4 regions of the Jejuibacter calystegiae genome follow, and region 1 is predicted to be linked to each of the others. Evidence: predicted binding sites of a transcription regulator. Region 1 holds the regulator's gene; each other region holds the start of a gene.
What was found. Region 1 encodes Fur, which represses iron uptake genes when iron is present. Its sites were predicted from a motif close to ATAATAATGAGAACNACTATCAA; they were not measured.

Region 1 (3,116 bases):
CATCGAACTGATCAACAAAGGCCTGGCTTTCGTTGATGAACTGACGCCGGAGCAGATTCGTGAATACCGCGGCACTCTGACCGAGCCGGGCAAGAACAGCCCGTATCGCGATCGCAGCGTGGAAGAGAACCTGGCGCTGTTTGAAAAGATGCGTGCCGGTGAATTCGCCGAGGGCACCGCCTGCCTGCGTGCGAAGATCGATATGGCATCGCCGTTTATGGTGATGCGCGATCCGGTGCTGTACCGCATTAAATTTGCCGATCATCACCAGACCGGCAATAAGTGGTGCATCTACCCGATGTATGATTTCACCCACTGCATTTCCGATGCGCTGGAAGGGATCACCCATTCGCTGTGTACCCTGGAATTCCAGGATAACCGCCGCCTGTATGACTGGGTGCTGGACAATATCACCATTCCGGCTCATCCGCGTCAGTACGAGTTTTCGCGCCTGAATCTGGAATACGCCATTATGTCCAAGCGTAAACTCAATCTGCTGGTGACCGAGAAGATAGTGGAAGGCTGGAACGATCCGCGTATGCCGACCATTTCCGGTCTGCGTCGCCGTGGCTACACTGCGGCCTCTATCCGCGAATTCTGCAAACGTATCGGCGTGACCAAGCAGGACAACACCGTTGAGATGGCGTCGCTGGAAGCCTGCATTCGCGAAGATCTGAATGAGAATGCGCCGCGTGCGATGGCGGTTATCGATCCGGTTAAGCTTATCATCACCAACTACCCGCAGGGGCAGAGCGAGATGGTGACCATGCCGAATCATCCGAACCGTCCGGAGATGGGTAACCGCGAGGTGCCTTTCAGCGGTGAAATCTGGATCGATCGCGCTGACTTCCGTGAAGAAGCGAACAAGCAGTATAAGCGTCTGGTGCTGGGCAAAGAGGTACGTCTGCGTAACGCCTATGTGATCAAAGCCGAAGAGGTGGAAAAAGACGCCGATGGCAATATCACCGCGATTCGCTGTAGCTACGATGCTGATACCCTGAGCAAAGATCCGGCCGATGGCCGCAAGGTGAAAGGGGTGATTCACTGGGTCAGCGCTGCTCACGCATTGCCCATTGAAATCCGCCTCTATGACCGTCTGTTCAGCGTGGCGAACCCGGGCTCGGCGGAAGATTTCCTTTCTACCGTTAACCCAGAATCGCTGGTGGTGAAGCAGGGCTACGGAGAGCAGAGCCTGAAGGCGGCACAGCCGGAAAACGCGTACCAGTTCGAACGTGAAGGCTACTTCTGTCTTGATGGGCTGACCAGCAGCGCCGATAAGCCGGTATTTAACCGCACCGTTGGACTGCGTGATACCTGGGCGAAAATGGGCGGCTAATATTGCGCGCCTGAATCGCCATAAGTAAAACCCCGGCCTCTGCGCCGGGGTTTTATTCTCTATACAAAAAACCGGAGAGCGATCTCCGGTTTTTTTTGGCTGTGGCGTAGACTCGCTTACTTCTTGCTGGCCTCATGGGCGCCATCGTCTTCCCGACAGTCTCCTTCAGCGCAGTGGCCGTACAGGTAGAGGCTGTGGTTGGTCAGGCGGATATTGTGCCGGGTGGCGATCTCGCGCTGACGAGTTTCAATAGAATCATCGCTGAATTCAATCACCTTGCCGCAATCCAGGCAGATAAGGTGATCGTGATGATGCTGCTGCGTCAGCTCAAAAACAGACTTTCCGCCTTCGAAGTTGTGACGGGTGACAATGCCTGCATCGTCGAACTGGTTCAGCACGCGGTAAACCGTGGCCAGACCAATCTCTTCACCCATATCGATCAGTCGCTTGTACAAGTCTTCCGCACTGACATGGTGATTTTCAGGCTCCTGTAACACTTCCAGGATTTTTAACCGGGGAAGCGTGACTTTCAGGCCGGCCTTCTTTAATGCGGTATTGTTGTCAGTCATGCGGAATATGTCCTGTTGCTTAATGACTTAGCTCCTCTGGAGCACTGCATAGAATTCATGAAAAAGATGAATGCGTCTCATTATAGAACCGTGAAGGGTAAATGAAAACCGCGTTCAACCTGCAAAAATGTGAATAAAAAAGTGGGAAAAATTATGCCAGATACGGCACCGATGCCCAATTTACCGGGCTTATTGTACAACTTAGTGGGGCAAAGTTAAGGAAATGTATCAATTATTACTATCGGTTATATCTATTAATGCGGCGCAGATCGCGCCGCAACAACTTATCATCAGGCGTTGATGATTTCATCAAGATGCAGCTCTTCAGAGATCTGCTTAACCCATTTCTCAACGCGCTCGTTGGTCAGCTCCGGCTGACGGTCTTCATCAATAGCCAGACCCAGGAAGTGGTCATCATCGGCCAGCCCTTTCGACGCTTCGAAGTGGTAACTTTCGGTCGGCCAGTGACCCACGATGGTGGCGCCGTTCGGTTCGATAATATCGCGAATGGTACCCAGCGCGTCGCAGAAGTATTCCGCATAGTCTTCCTGATCGCCGCAGCCAAACAGCGCAACCAGCTTACCGTTGAAGTCTACCTCTTCCAGCGTGGGGAAGAAGTCGTCCCAGTCACACTGTGCTTCACCGTAGTACCAGGTCGGGATACCAAGCAGCAGAATATCGAAGCCTTCCAGGTCTTCTTTGCTGCTTTTAGCAATATCATGCACCTCAGCAACTTCTTTACCGAGCTGTTTCTGAATCATTTTTGCGATATTTTCGGTATTGCCGGTGTCGCTGCCGAAAAAAATGCCTACGATTGCCATGAGTAAAGTAACCTCTTGAATCTAAAAAAGTATGGTGGCTGCGTAATGCCCACGGATAGGGCAATCATAGCAGAAGCCCTTCGAGTGCGGAAACCGCTATTCGCCGCAGGGTGCACAGTATGCAACATACCTGACGGCGTAAGGGGCGGTCTTAGCCCCGGAGCTGGGCGAGCTGGCTCAGCAGAATCTCTTCGATAAGCTCGCTGCGGCTGATGTTACGCGCATCGGCGAGCTCATTGAGCGCATCCACCGCCTCGGCATTGAGTTTGAGCTCAACGCGCTTCAGGCCGCGGACTTTGTCACGTTTGAGCTGATTGCGCTTGTTGATGCGCAGTTGCTCGTCACGCGACAGCGGATTGGTTTTGGGTCGACCCGGGCGGCGCTCGTTCG
Region 2 (3,116 bases), 200 kb from region 1:
AAACACCCGGGCGATCCCCGCCTTAATCTTGAAGTAGTCACCCAGCTCCTGCGATGCATTTAAACTGGGGCTCCAGTTCGAGCCAAATTCGGTGTGGTAGTCGAAACGTAGCCCCGGAATAATATTGGTGCCCGGGCGCAGCTCAATATTGTCTTCAAAATAGGCGGCGGCGGTATTGGCGCTGTTTTTACTGCTGCGCTCGCTGGCATCGCCGGAGATCGAGCCTATCGTAGTACCGGACGCATTGGTCATCGACATCGAATTAGGATCGTCCAGCGCCTCGCGGTTCCACTCCGCGCCCAGAGTGATGGTCTGGTCAAACAGCAGATTCAGCGGCAGGTTCACCTCGGCCAGCGAACGGTAGCTTTCCAGTTTGCTGGTATCGTAGTCGGTGGCGTTAATCATCCCTTCGACCTTACCACCCGCCCCTTCCTGCATCCGGGTGTTATGGGTGTTTTCGTAGTAGAACCCCAGTTTTGACTGCCCCCAGTCCCAGATACCGTTATGGGTTATGCCGTAGTTCTGGCGGTACATCCGGTTGGTCTCTTTCCCGTAAAGCGTGGAGATCAGACCGTCCGGGCTGACGTTGCTGTTACTGTACTGGGTATCCCCGGCGTAGATGTTGCCCTGGCGACTGTATCCCGCTTCAAAGTCGATGATCTGCCGGGGAGACAGCTTCCAGGAGACCATGGCATTAATGTCTTTATTGCGCACCCCTTCGCGCCCGGCGGCGTAAGAGCCATTCTGGGCGGTATTAATGTCGGCGGCGTCGGCATCGGTTTTATTGATATTGCCGTACAGGCGCATAGTCAGCGCATCCCCGGCCAGTGGCCCGCTCAGGCTAAAGTTGGCACGTTTAGTGGCGCCCTCCTGGTCATTCTCCGGCTGATTAGTAAACAGCGACAGCGAGCCGTGCCAGTCGTTAGACGGTCGTTTGGTGATGATATTCACCACGCCGCCCGCGGCGCCTGAGCCGTAGCGAGCGGCGGCGGGACCACGCAGCACTTCGATACGCTCGACCATTTCCGGCGGTACCCAGTTGCTGTCGCCACGGGTATCTCTTTCGCCGCGCCAGCTGTAGCGCACAGAATTACGGGAGGTCACCGGAATTCCGTCAATCAGTATCAGCGTGTTTTCTGGCCCCATACCGCGAATATCAATCTGGCGGTTATTGCCACGACTGCCGCTGGCGCTGTTGCCGGTCAGGTTAACCCCTGGCATTTTGCGGATGATATCGGACAGATCGTTTACCGGCGGATCCTTTTCGATATCGTCGGCAGTAATGATGGAGACCCCAGGCTGCTGTTTGAGCTCCTGCTCCGCAGTGGCCTGTACCACCATCACATCTCCATCCCCGACCGAAGAGTCATCTGCGGCAAACGCACTGCCGCCCGCCAGGCTGGCAATCAGTACAGCCAGCGGTGTCTTGATGTAATTTTTATTAATAAACATGACGTTATTTTCCATAATGTAACCAAATGAAAGGCGCAAATCGGGATGATAATGATAATCCTTATCATTACAATCCAGGGTAATGAATCTCCTTATTTTCTTCACAATTTCTTCAGCACTTGAGGCTACGGGGAAGAGTTCGACATCAACAACGCATGAGATAAATCTGTGGTTTTAATCAGCCCAAATGAAAAACCCACAGGACAATTCAACATCCGGCTATTAAAAGTGAAAAAACGGACATGAAATAATATTCATTCAAAAGAAATAAAAATGCATTAAAGGATAACTAAAATCGTCTCAGGGAAGAAAATCAAACATAAGAAAAAGCCATAGAAAATATAAAAAAAGAATTTTAATTTGCAATGCAAAAGATAAAGCCGTCAGCGTAGATAAAAATACGTTTTAATATACATTAAGTTAGATTCAATGCTAAAATATCAGGGGAGGCTTCACTCGCTTAAAAAAACAAAAAAATACTGTCTAAAAACCATAAAAAACATAAACATAACAACACTCATCCTGGCTCATACGTCTATCAGATGATTCAGCAGGCTGAACATCAGGGATGTACGATCTCACGTAGTAAAAAACAGGACTGCAATACCTGCACCAATATTCAGGATATTAATATGAGCTGGTTTGTCGATGCCTTTGCCACTTATCTGTACGGGCTTAAGGTGATAGCTATTGGTCTGGCCTGCCTGATGTTTATTAGCGGTCTGGACGACCTTTTTATCGATATCGTTTTCTGGTTGCGACGAATCAAACGTGCCCTCACGGTATACCGTAAGCATAAGCCAATGGACTACCGGGAACTGTACAAGCCCGATGAAAAGCCGCTGGCTATCATGATTCCGGCCTGGAACGAAACCGGGGTCATCGGCAACATGGCCGAACTGGCGGCCACCACCCTGGACTACGAGAATTACCATATTTTTGTCGGCACTTATCCTAACGATCCGGATACCCAGCGCGACGTCGATGAAGTGTGCGCTCGCTTTCCCAACGTGCATAAGGTGGTCTGCGCCCGTCCCGGCCCCACCAGCAAGGCCGACTGCCTGAACAACGTTCTGGATGCCATTACCCAGTTTGAACGCAGCGCCAGGTTTTCCTTCGCGGGCTTTATTCTCCATGACTCAGAGGATGTGATCTCCCCCATGGAGCTGCGACTGTTTAACCATCTGGTGGATCGCAAGGATCTGATTCAGGTTCCGGTTTATCCGTTTGAGCGCCAGTGGAACCACTTCACCAGCATGTCCTATATCGACGAGTTCGCAGAGCTGCACGGTAAGGACGTTCCGGTACGCGAGGCGATTGCCGGTCAGGTACCCAGCGCGGGCGTCGGCACCTGCTTTAGCCGCCGTGCCGTTATGGCGCTGCTGGCGGACGGCGACGGTATCGCCTTCGACGTACAGAGTCTGACCGAAGATTACGACATTGGCTTCCGCCTGAAAGCCAAAGGCATGAAAGAGATCTTCGTGCGTTTTCCGGTGGTGCGGGAAGAGGATAGCCAGCCCCGGCGTTTTTTACAGAGTCGCCGCACTTCCAACGTCATTTGCGTACGGGAATATTTCCCGGATACCTTTACCACCGCCATGCGCCAGAAATCGCGCTGGATCATCGGCATCGTCTTTCAGGGGTTCAAAATCCATAAATGGAGT
Region 3 (3,116 bases), 970 kb from region 1:
AGCTCGAAACGCGCCCGGCTTTCGACCCTGAAGCCTGGTGGGGCGAGTATCACCACGACGGCATGACCATCAAAACCCTGCCCGGAGTCTTCAGCCGCGACGGGCTCGACAGCGGCAGCCAACTGCTGCTCTCCACCTTTATGCCCCATACCAAAGGTAAAGTGCTGGATGTAGGCTGCGGCGCCGGGGTACTCGCCGTTGCGCTGGCGCGTCATTCCCCCAAGGTGCGTCTGACCCTGTGTGACGTTTCGGCCCCGGCTCTGGCCGCCAGCCGCGCGACGCTTGCTGCAAACGGTCTGGAAGGCAACGTACTGGCCAGTAATGTGTTGTCCGACGTACAGGGGCGTTTCGATATCATCCTCTCCAACCCGCCGTTCCACGAAGGGCGCGAAACCAGCCTGGAAGCAGCTCGTCAGCTCATCCGTCACTCCGTACGCCACCTGAACAGCGGCGGCGAGCTCAGAATTGTCGCCAACGCCTTCCTGCCATATCCGAATGTGCTGGACGAAGTTTTCGGCAGTCACGAGGTGCTGGCCCAGAACGGACGCTTTAAGGTATATCGCGCCATATATGGCCGCGGCGCCCGCCGTTAACGTTTTTTGCCCAATGTGCCGCTTTTTGCACCATTCAGCATGACGGCACATAATTAACTGTTGACGACGGCGATAAAACATCTAGAATGCGCCTCCGTGGTTGCGAGATTTCTCGCGCTGTGATGCGAAGGTGGCGGAATTGGTAGACGCGCTAGCTTCAGGTGTTAGTGTCCTTACGGACGTGAGGGTTCAAGTCCCTCCCCTCGCACCAACAACCACAAGATATCGTTAGCAGTACCTGCGAAGGTGGCGGAATTGGTAGACGCGCTAGCTTCAGGTGTTAGTGTCCTTACGGACGTGAGGGTTCAAGTCCCTCCCCTCGCACCACTGCGCGGGCGATATCACATCAGACAAACTGTGCGAAGGTGGCGGAATTGGTAGACGCGCTAGCTTCAGGTGTTAGTGTCCTTTCGGACGTGAGGGTTCAAGTCCCTCCCCTCGCACCAGTCTCTTCCTGATTTTTCTCTTATTTCCCCAAAATCCAAACGCTTTTTCATGCCCTTCCCGCTAATGGCCGGAAAACGCTGCGCTATGCATCAGCACAGGCACCATTCCCATCGCGACGACAATGCAGGATGGCAACAGCAGATAGTGGCGCAGCCGCCGGTGGAACAGCATCGCGACGGTCGCCACCATCGCCAGCGCCATCAGTAACCGCCAGGTGCCAAACGAGAGATCGCCCAATATCAGCCCCGACGCCACCAGAACGCCAGAAAACAGGCCAGCCCAACCGCTTTCCAGACCCCGTTGCAACATATCGACCATTCCAACAATTGATAATGATAACCAGTATCATATGGTAGTACTTCTCATTTGTCAGCCCACTTTTTTCTTCTGCTATCACCATTTTTTGATGCTACGCATGCCTTCCAGGAAATCCCTTGCCATCGGTTATAGCGATGATTAAGATTGGCAATCATTATCATTTAGATTGGCAATTCGCCCATGTCACTACAGAGCACGCACATTGCGCAGCCGGGGATCTGGCTGCCGGAACAGACAGGCAGGATGCAGCCGCTGGCCGAAACGCTTCGTGCCGCCTTTAGTGAACAGCGCCCGTGGTTTAATGAGACCATAACTCTGTCGGACCAGCTTCCGGCAGAGGGAATGACGCTGAGCGAATGGTCCCGCCCCGCCACCCTCGAAGCCCTGATGGCAAGCTACGCGCAACATATCTATCGTAACGACCCGGATGCGCAGCGCCAGAATAAGCCACTGGCCTCTCTCTGGGCGCAGTGGTACATCGGTCTGCTGGTGCCCCCACTAATGCTGGCGCTGTTCCATTCTGGTAAAGCGCTGTCAGTCGCCCCTGACGCCGTACACGCCGTCTTCCATGAAACCGGCCGCGTCGCCCACTTCCATCTGCACGTTCGCGAAAATCGCCAGCTCACGACACTCTCGTTTGAGCAGCGCCTGGAATCACTGTGGATGGATGGCATTCTGCCGGTCGTCAGCGCCCTGGAAAACAGCGGCGGCGTTAGCGGCAAGCTAATCTGGAGCAACACCGGCTATCTGGTGAACTGGTTCCTGGGCGAAATCCGTTCCCTGCTGGGCGATGAACAGTATCATGCCCTGCGCCAGCGCTGCTTCTTCAGCAAACAGTTAAGCTGCGGTCGCGATAACCCGCTGTTTCGCACCGTCGTTCCGCGCGACGGCCTGCTGGTACGCCGCACCTGCTGCCAGCGCAACCGACTGCCCGGTGTCCAGCAGTGCGGCGACTGCACCCTGAAATAATCCCCTACATACAGAAAGCTCTGAATTCCCGGTCGCTATAGCGGTCCTGGCGGTTTACAGCCCGCTCTCCCTGTGACAGATTATCAGGCGCATTTATCAGGAGAAGATTAATGAGCCTGCAATCCGTTAGGCAGTTTTTTGCCGACAATGCCCCCGATATTGAAATCATTGAACTGAATCAGAGTACCGCTACTGTCGCACTGGCCGCCGTCGCTCATGGTGTAACGCCCGGGCAGATCGCCAAAACACTCTCACTCAAAGTAAAAGACAATGTGGTACTGGTCGTCGCGAAAGGAGACGCTCGCCTCGACAATAAGAAGCTAAAGTCCTTTTTTGGCGCCAGGGCCCGGATGCTGAGCAGCGATGAAGTGGTGACCTGGACCGGCCATCCGGTGGGGGGCGTCTGCCCGTTTGGGCTGGAGAATCCGCTACCGATTTACTGCGATGTTTCCCTGCAACAATTTGCTGAAGTTCTCCCCGCCGCGGGCGCCATCCATAGCGCCGTACGTATATCGCCTTCCCGGCTTGCGGAGCTCACAGAAGCCACATGGGCCGATCTCTGTCAATGACTGTGTTGCCGTGACGCCGGGGTTACGCCCTGCTGGCCAGAAATCACCATCCCCCGGGTTTCCCGGCCAAAGGCCACCAGCAGGCAGATAAGAATCGCCACCGTCCCGGCCACAATGGCCATCGCCAGACCATAATCGCCACCGTGGCGTTCGGCGATGGTCGCCTGTAGCGTCGCATTCACCGAAGCAATCAGGTTACCCAACTGGTAAACGAAGCCAG
Region 4 (3,116 bases), 1.9 Mb from region 1:
TTGCTGCTCCTGCAACGTCACCGTTATTTGCCAGAGCAGATTGAAGGCCAGGAAACCGAAGGCGGCGCGCTGGATCGGCTCATTACCGCACTGGCGGGGAGTTTGAGCGCCCCTTTCGATCTGGAGGCTTTCTGCGCCGTGCAGCAGTGCAGCGTGCGTACTCTGCGTCAGCAGTTCCGCCAGCAGACGGGCATGACCGTGGGCCAGTATCTGCGCCAGTTACGCATCTGCCATGCCCAGTACCTGCTGCGCCATACTGCTATGCGAATCAGCGAAGTGGCGATGCAGTGTGGTTTTGAAGACAGTAACTACTTTTCGGTGGTCTTTACCCGGGAGAGTGGGGCTTCGCCAAGCCAGTGGCGCCAGCGGGAGGAGGGGAGCGCGAGTGAGCCAGTGCTCACCCGCGCTGGTCTGTAGCCGTATCGTTCCGGGTGCCACAGCGCGCGTTATTTCGCCATGCCCAGGCCAACGATGTTGGCGGCAATGATAATCACGATACATCCAATGCTCAGAACCCCTACCGGGCGACGTCCTGCGTTGCTCCACTCTTTCAGGATCAGCCCCACCAGGCCGCCGCACAGTACGTAGAAGCTCATATGCAGCATCCAGCTCATGTAGTCATACTGGGCCGGGATTTTGGCGTGTCCCCAGGCGTAGAAGAAAAACTGGAAGTACCACATCAGGCCGCCCAGTGCGGAAAGCAGGACGTTGGTAATCAGCAGAGGCTTCATCACCGACAGATCCGCCTTCAGGGAGATTCCTGGCACTTTTGCCAGGCGCACGAAGCAGAAACCCAGGTTGATCAGCGCGCCGCCGCCCATAATCACCACATAGCTGGGCAGTGCGACATACATAGGATCAACACCCAGCGCCGCTGCGGCTTCGTGCATCGGTTTGGCCGCATCCATGGCGAAGGACATACCGGCAGAGAAGATGCCGCACATCACCGCCAGAATCAGCCCCTTCTTCAGGTTGAACTCTTCGGCCCTGATGCCCATCTGGCGCTCTTTCAACTGGCCTGCGCGGGTGACTATTGCCACGCCGATCAGTGCTACCAGAACGCCCAGCAGGGTCATCTGGCCACCTGGGGTGCCGATCAGCACGCCAAACTTGCCGTTCAGGATAGGCGTCATCAGCGTACCGACGATAAGGGTAATACCAATGGCGATACCGATGCCCATCGACATACCGAGATAGCGCATGGTAAGGCCGTAGTTGATATTGCCGATCCCCCACATGGCGCCAAACAGGAATACCGGCAGCAGGGTAGAAGCGTTAAAGGAGCCGTAATAGGCCCAGAAGTTGGGCAGTAGCGCGGCGCTGATTGCCCAGGGCAGGATTATCCAGGAGACAATACCACCCACGGACCACATGGTTTCCCATGACCAGTTTTTGACCTTTTTAAAGGGGGCATAAAAGCAGGCGGCGCTGGCTGCGCCCACCAGATGCCAGAGGATGCCCGTTGAAATTGCGTCATTCATTTTTTTGTTCTCCCTGGGGGTTGTCGGATATCGCTCGCGGCGCTACCCGTCTGGCAGTCTAAAAAAGAGACGCCTGGGAGAACCTTTACACTGCTGCCGCAATGGCGTGTCGGCTGGCAAAATGATCAGGAATTGCTTGTATGGCTTCACATTTTTACTATCATAACCAAAAGTTATGATTTAGTAATATGCGCACGAAATGTGTGGCATTGATAAACATTTTCAATATCATTTAATTAACTATAATGAACCGAATGCTTACGCGGCATTAACAAAAACTCTGCCGCCCGACAATAAATGGAGAGAAGAGTATGAGCTATACACTGCCATCCCTGCCGTACGCCTACGACGCGCTGGAGCCGCACTTTGACAAGCAGACGATGGAAATTCATCACAGCAAACACCATCAGACCTATGTAAACAATGCCAACGCTGCGTTGGAAAGCCTGCCGGAACTGGCTGCTCTGCCGGTAGAAGAACTGATTACCCGTCTGGATCAGGTTCCGGCCGATAAGAAAACCGCGCTGCGTAACAACGCAGGCGGCCACGCTAACCACAGCCTGTTCTGGAAAGGTCTGAAAACAGGCACCACCCTGCAGGGCGACCTGAAAGCCGCCATTGAGCGCGATTTCGGTAGCGTTGAGAAATTCCAGGAAGAGTTCGAGAAAGCGGCTGCAACCCGCTTCGGCTCCGGCTGGGCATGGCTGGTGCTGAAAGGCGACAAGCTGGCTGTAGTTTCTACCGCAAACCAGGACAGTCCGCTGATGGGTGAAGCTATCTCTGGCGCTTCCGGCTACCCGATCCTGGGTCTGGACGTGTGGGAGCACGCTTACTACCTGAAATTCCAGAACCGCCGCCCGGACTATATCAAAGCATTCTGGAACGTGGTGAACTGGGACGAAGCTGCAGCGCGTTTCGCCGCTAAAAAATAATCGCGTCACTTAAGACGGATAAGCGAGCCTTCGGGCTCGCTTTTTTTTGGTTTATTCCCGAAGTATCCCTCCGAAACAGGCAAAGTTCTTTCTGGATCAATAGATAAGCAGTTCTTATTTATTCATCGTTGGTATTGTGGTTTTTCGTGTGTTTTACTCACAATTAGCATGTGGTTAACGATTTTTTAATAAAACTAATCCTAAAAACATTCACAATTCTAATGTTTGTGCCAGGATTTAACTCGTCACGGAAATGGCAGCTCAGCCAGGAGGGTGAAAGGAAGCAGGGGCAGTTATGGTGACATCACGGTCTGAACCATTATGTAAACACTGATAAAGAGTGAGGAAACTATGATGACAGATAAAGCAGAAGCAAACATGATCGAGCTGTCGGACGAGATGCTGGACGATGTTTCAGGTGGTTCCGTTTTGAGCACTGTGGTGAGCATAGCGAAACTGGCAGATAAAGTGATTGGCGGTGTTGGTGACACTGCGGGTGAGGCTGCGGGGACCGTAGGCGATACCGTGAGCGGCATTCTGAAGGGCGTACTGGGCGGACTTTTCGGTTCCTCTTCGAAGTAAGCGTTATCCCGGCGCGTCCTCCACAGGGAACGGGAGGACGCCCATCCCACCTCAATCCCTCGTTTTCGCTGGTCCATCGACGTCCTTTTTTATACCCTCATACTTTCAGGCAAAGGTGCTC

Region 2: the regulator Fur is predicted to act here: its motif matches at 1,498-1,520, upstream of FEM41_RS12370 (TonB-dependent siderophore receptor).
Region 3: the regulator Fur is predicted to act here: its motif matches at 1,367-1,389, upstream of fhuF (siderophore-iron reductase FhuF).
Region 4: the regulator Fur is predicted to act here: its motif matches at 1,691-1,713, upstream of sodA (superoxide dismutase [Mn]).

What each region holds. Positions count from the first base shown of each region.
Region 1 is NZ_CP040428.1:2,907,557-2,910,672, forward strand. It holds gene glnS (glutamine--tRNA ligase) at 1-1,336, shown strand, start outside; gene fur (ferric iron uptake transcriptional regulator) at 1,453-1,905, opposite strand; gene fldA (flavodoxin FldA) at 2,196-2,726, opposite strand; gene ybfE (LexA regulated protein) at 2,878-3,116, opposite strand, start outside.
Region 2 is NZ_CP040428.1:2,711,552-2,714,667, reverse strand. It holds gene FEM41_RS12370 (TonB-dependent siderophore receptor) at 1-1,452, opposite strand, end outside; gene nfrB (cyclic di-3',5'-guanylate-activated glycosyltransferase NfrB) at 2,085-3,116, shown strand, end outside.
Region 3 is NZ_CP040428.1:1,938,782-1,941,897, reverse strand. It holds gene rsmC (16S rRNA (guanine(1207)-N(2))-methyltransferase RsmC) at 1-593, shown strand, start outside; tRNA gene FEM41_RS08985 (tRNA-Leu) at 718-804, shown strand; tRNA gene FEM41_RS08980 (tRNA-Leu) at 834-920, shown strand; tRNA gene FEM41_RS08975 (tRNA-Leu) at 953-1,039, shown strand; gene FEM41_RS08970 (DUF1435 family protein) at 1,101-1,349, opposite strand; gene fhuF (siderophore-iron reductase FhuF) at 1,539-2,327, shown strand; gene FEM41_RS08960 (YbaK/EbsC family protein) at 2,438-2,896, shown strand; gene FEM41_RS08955 (MFS transporter) at 2,890-3,116, opposite strand, start outside.
Region 4 is NZ_CP040428.1:995,273-998,388, reverse strand. It holds gene rhaR (HTH-type transcriptional activator RhaR) at 1-417, shown strand, start outside; gene rhaT (L-rhamnose/proton symporter RhaT) at 447-1,481, opposite strand; gene sodA (superoxide dismutase [Mn]) at 1,793-2,413, shown strand; gene FEM41_RS04620 (hypothetical protein) at 2,765-2,995, shown strand.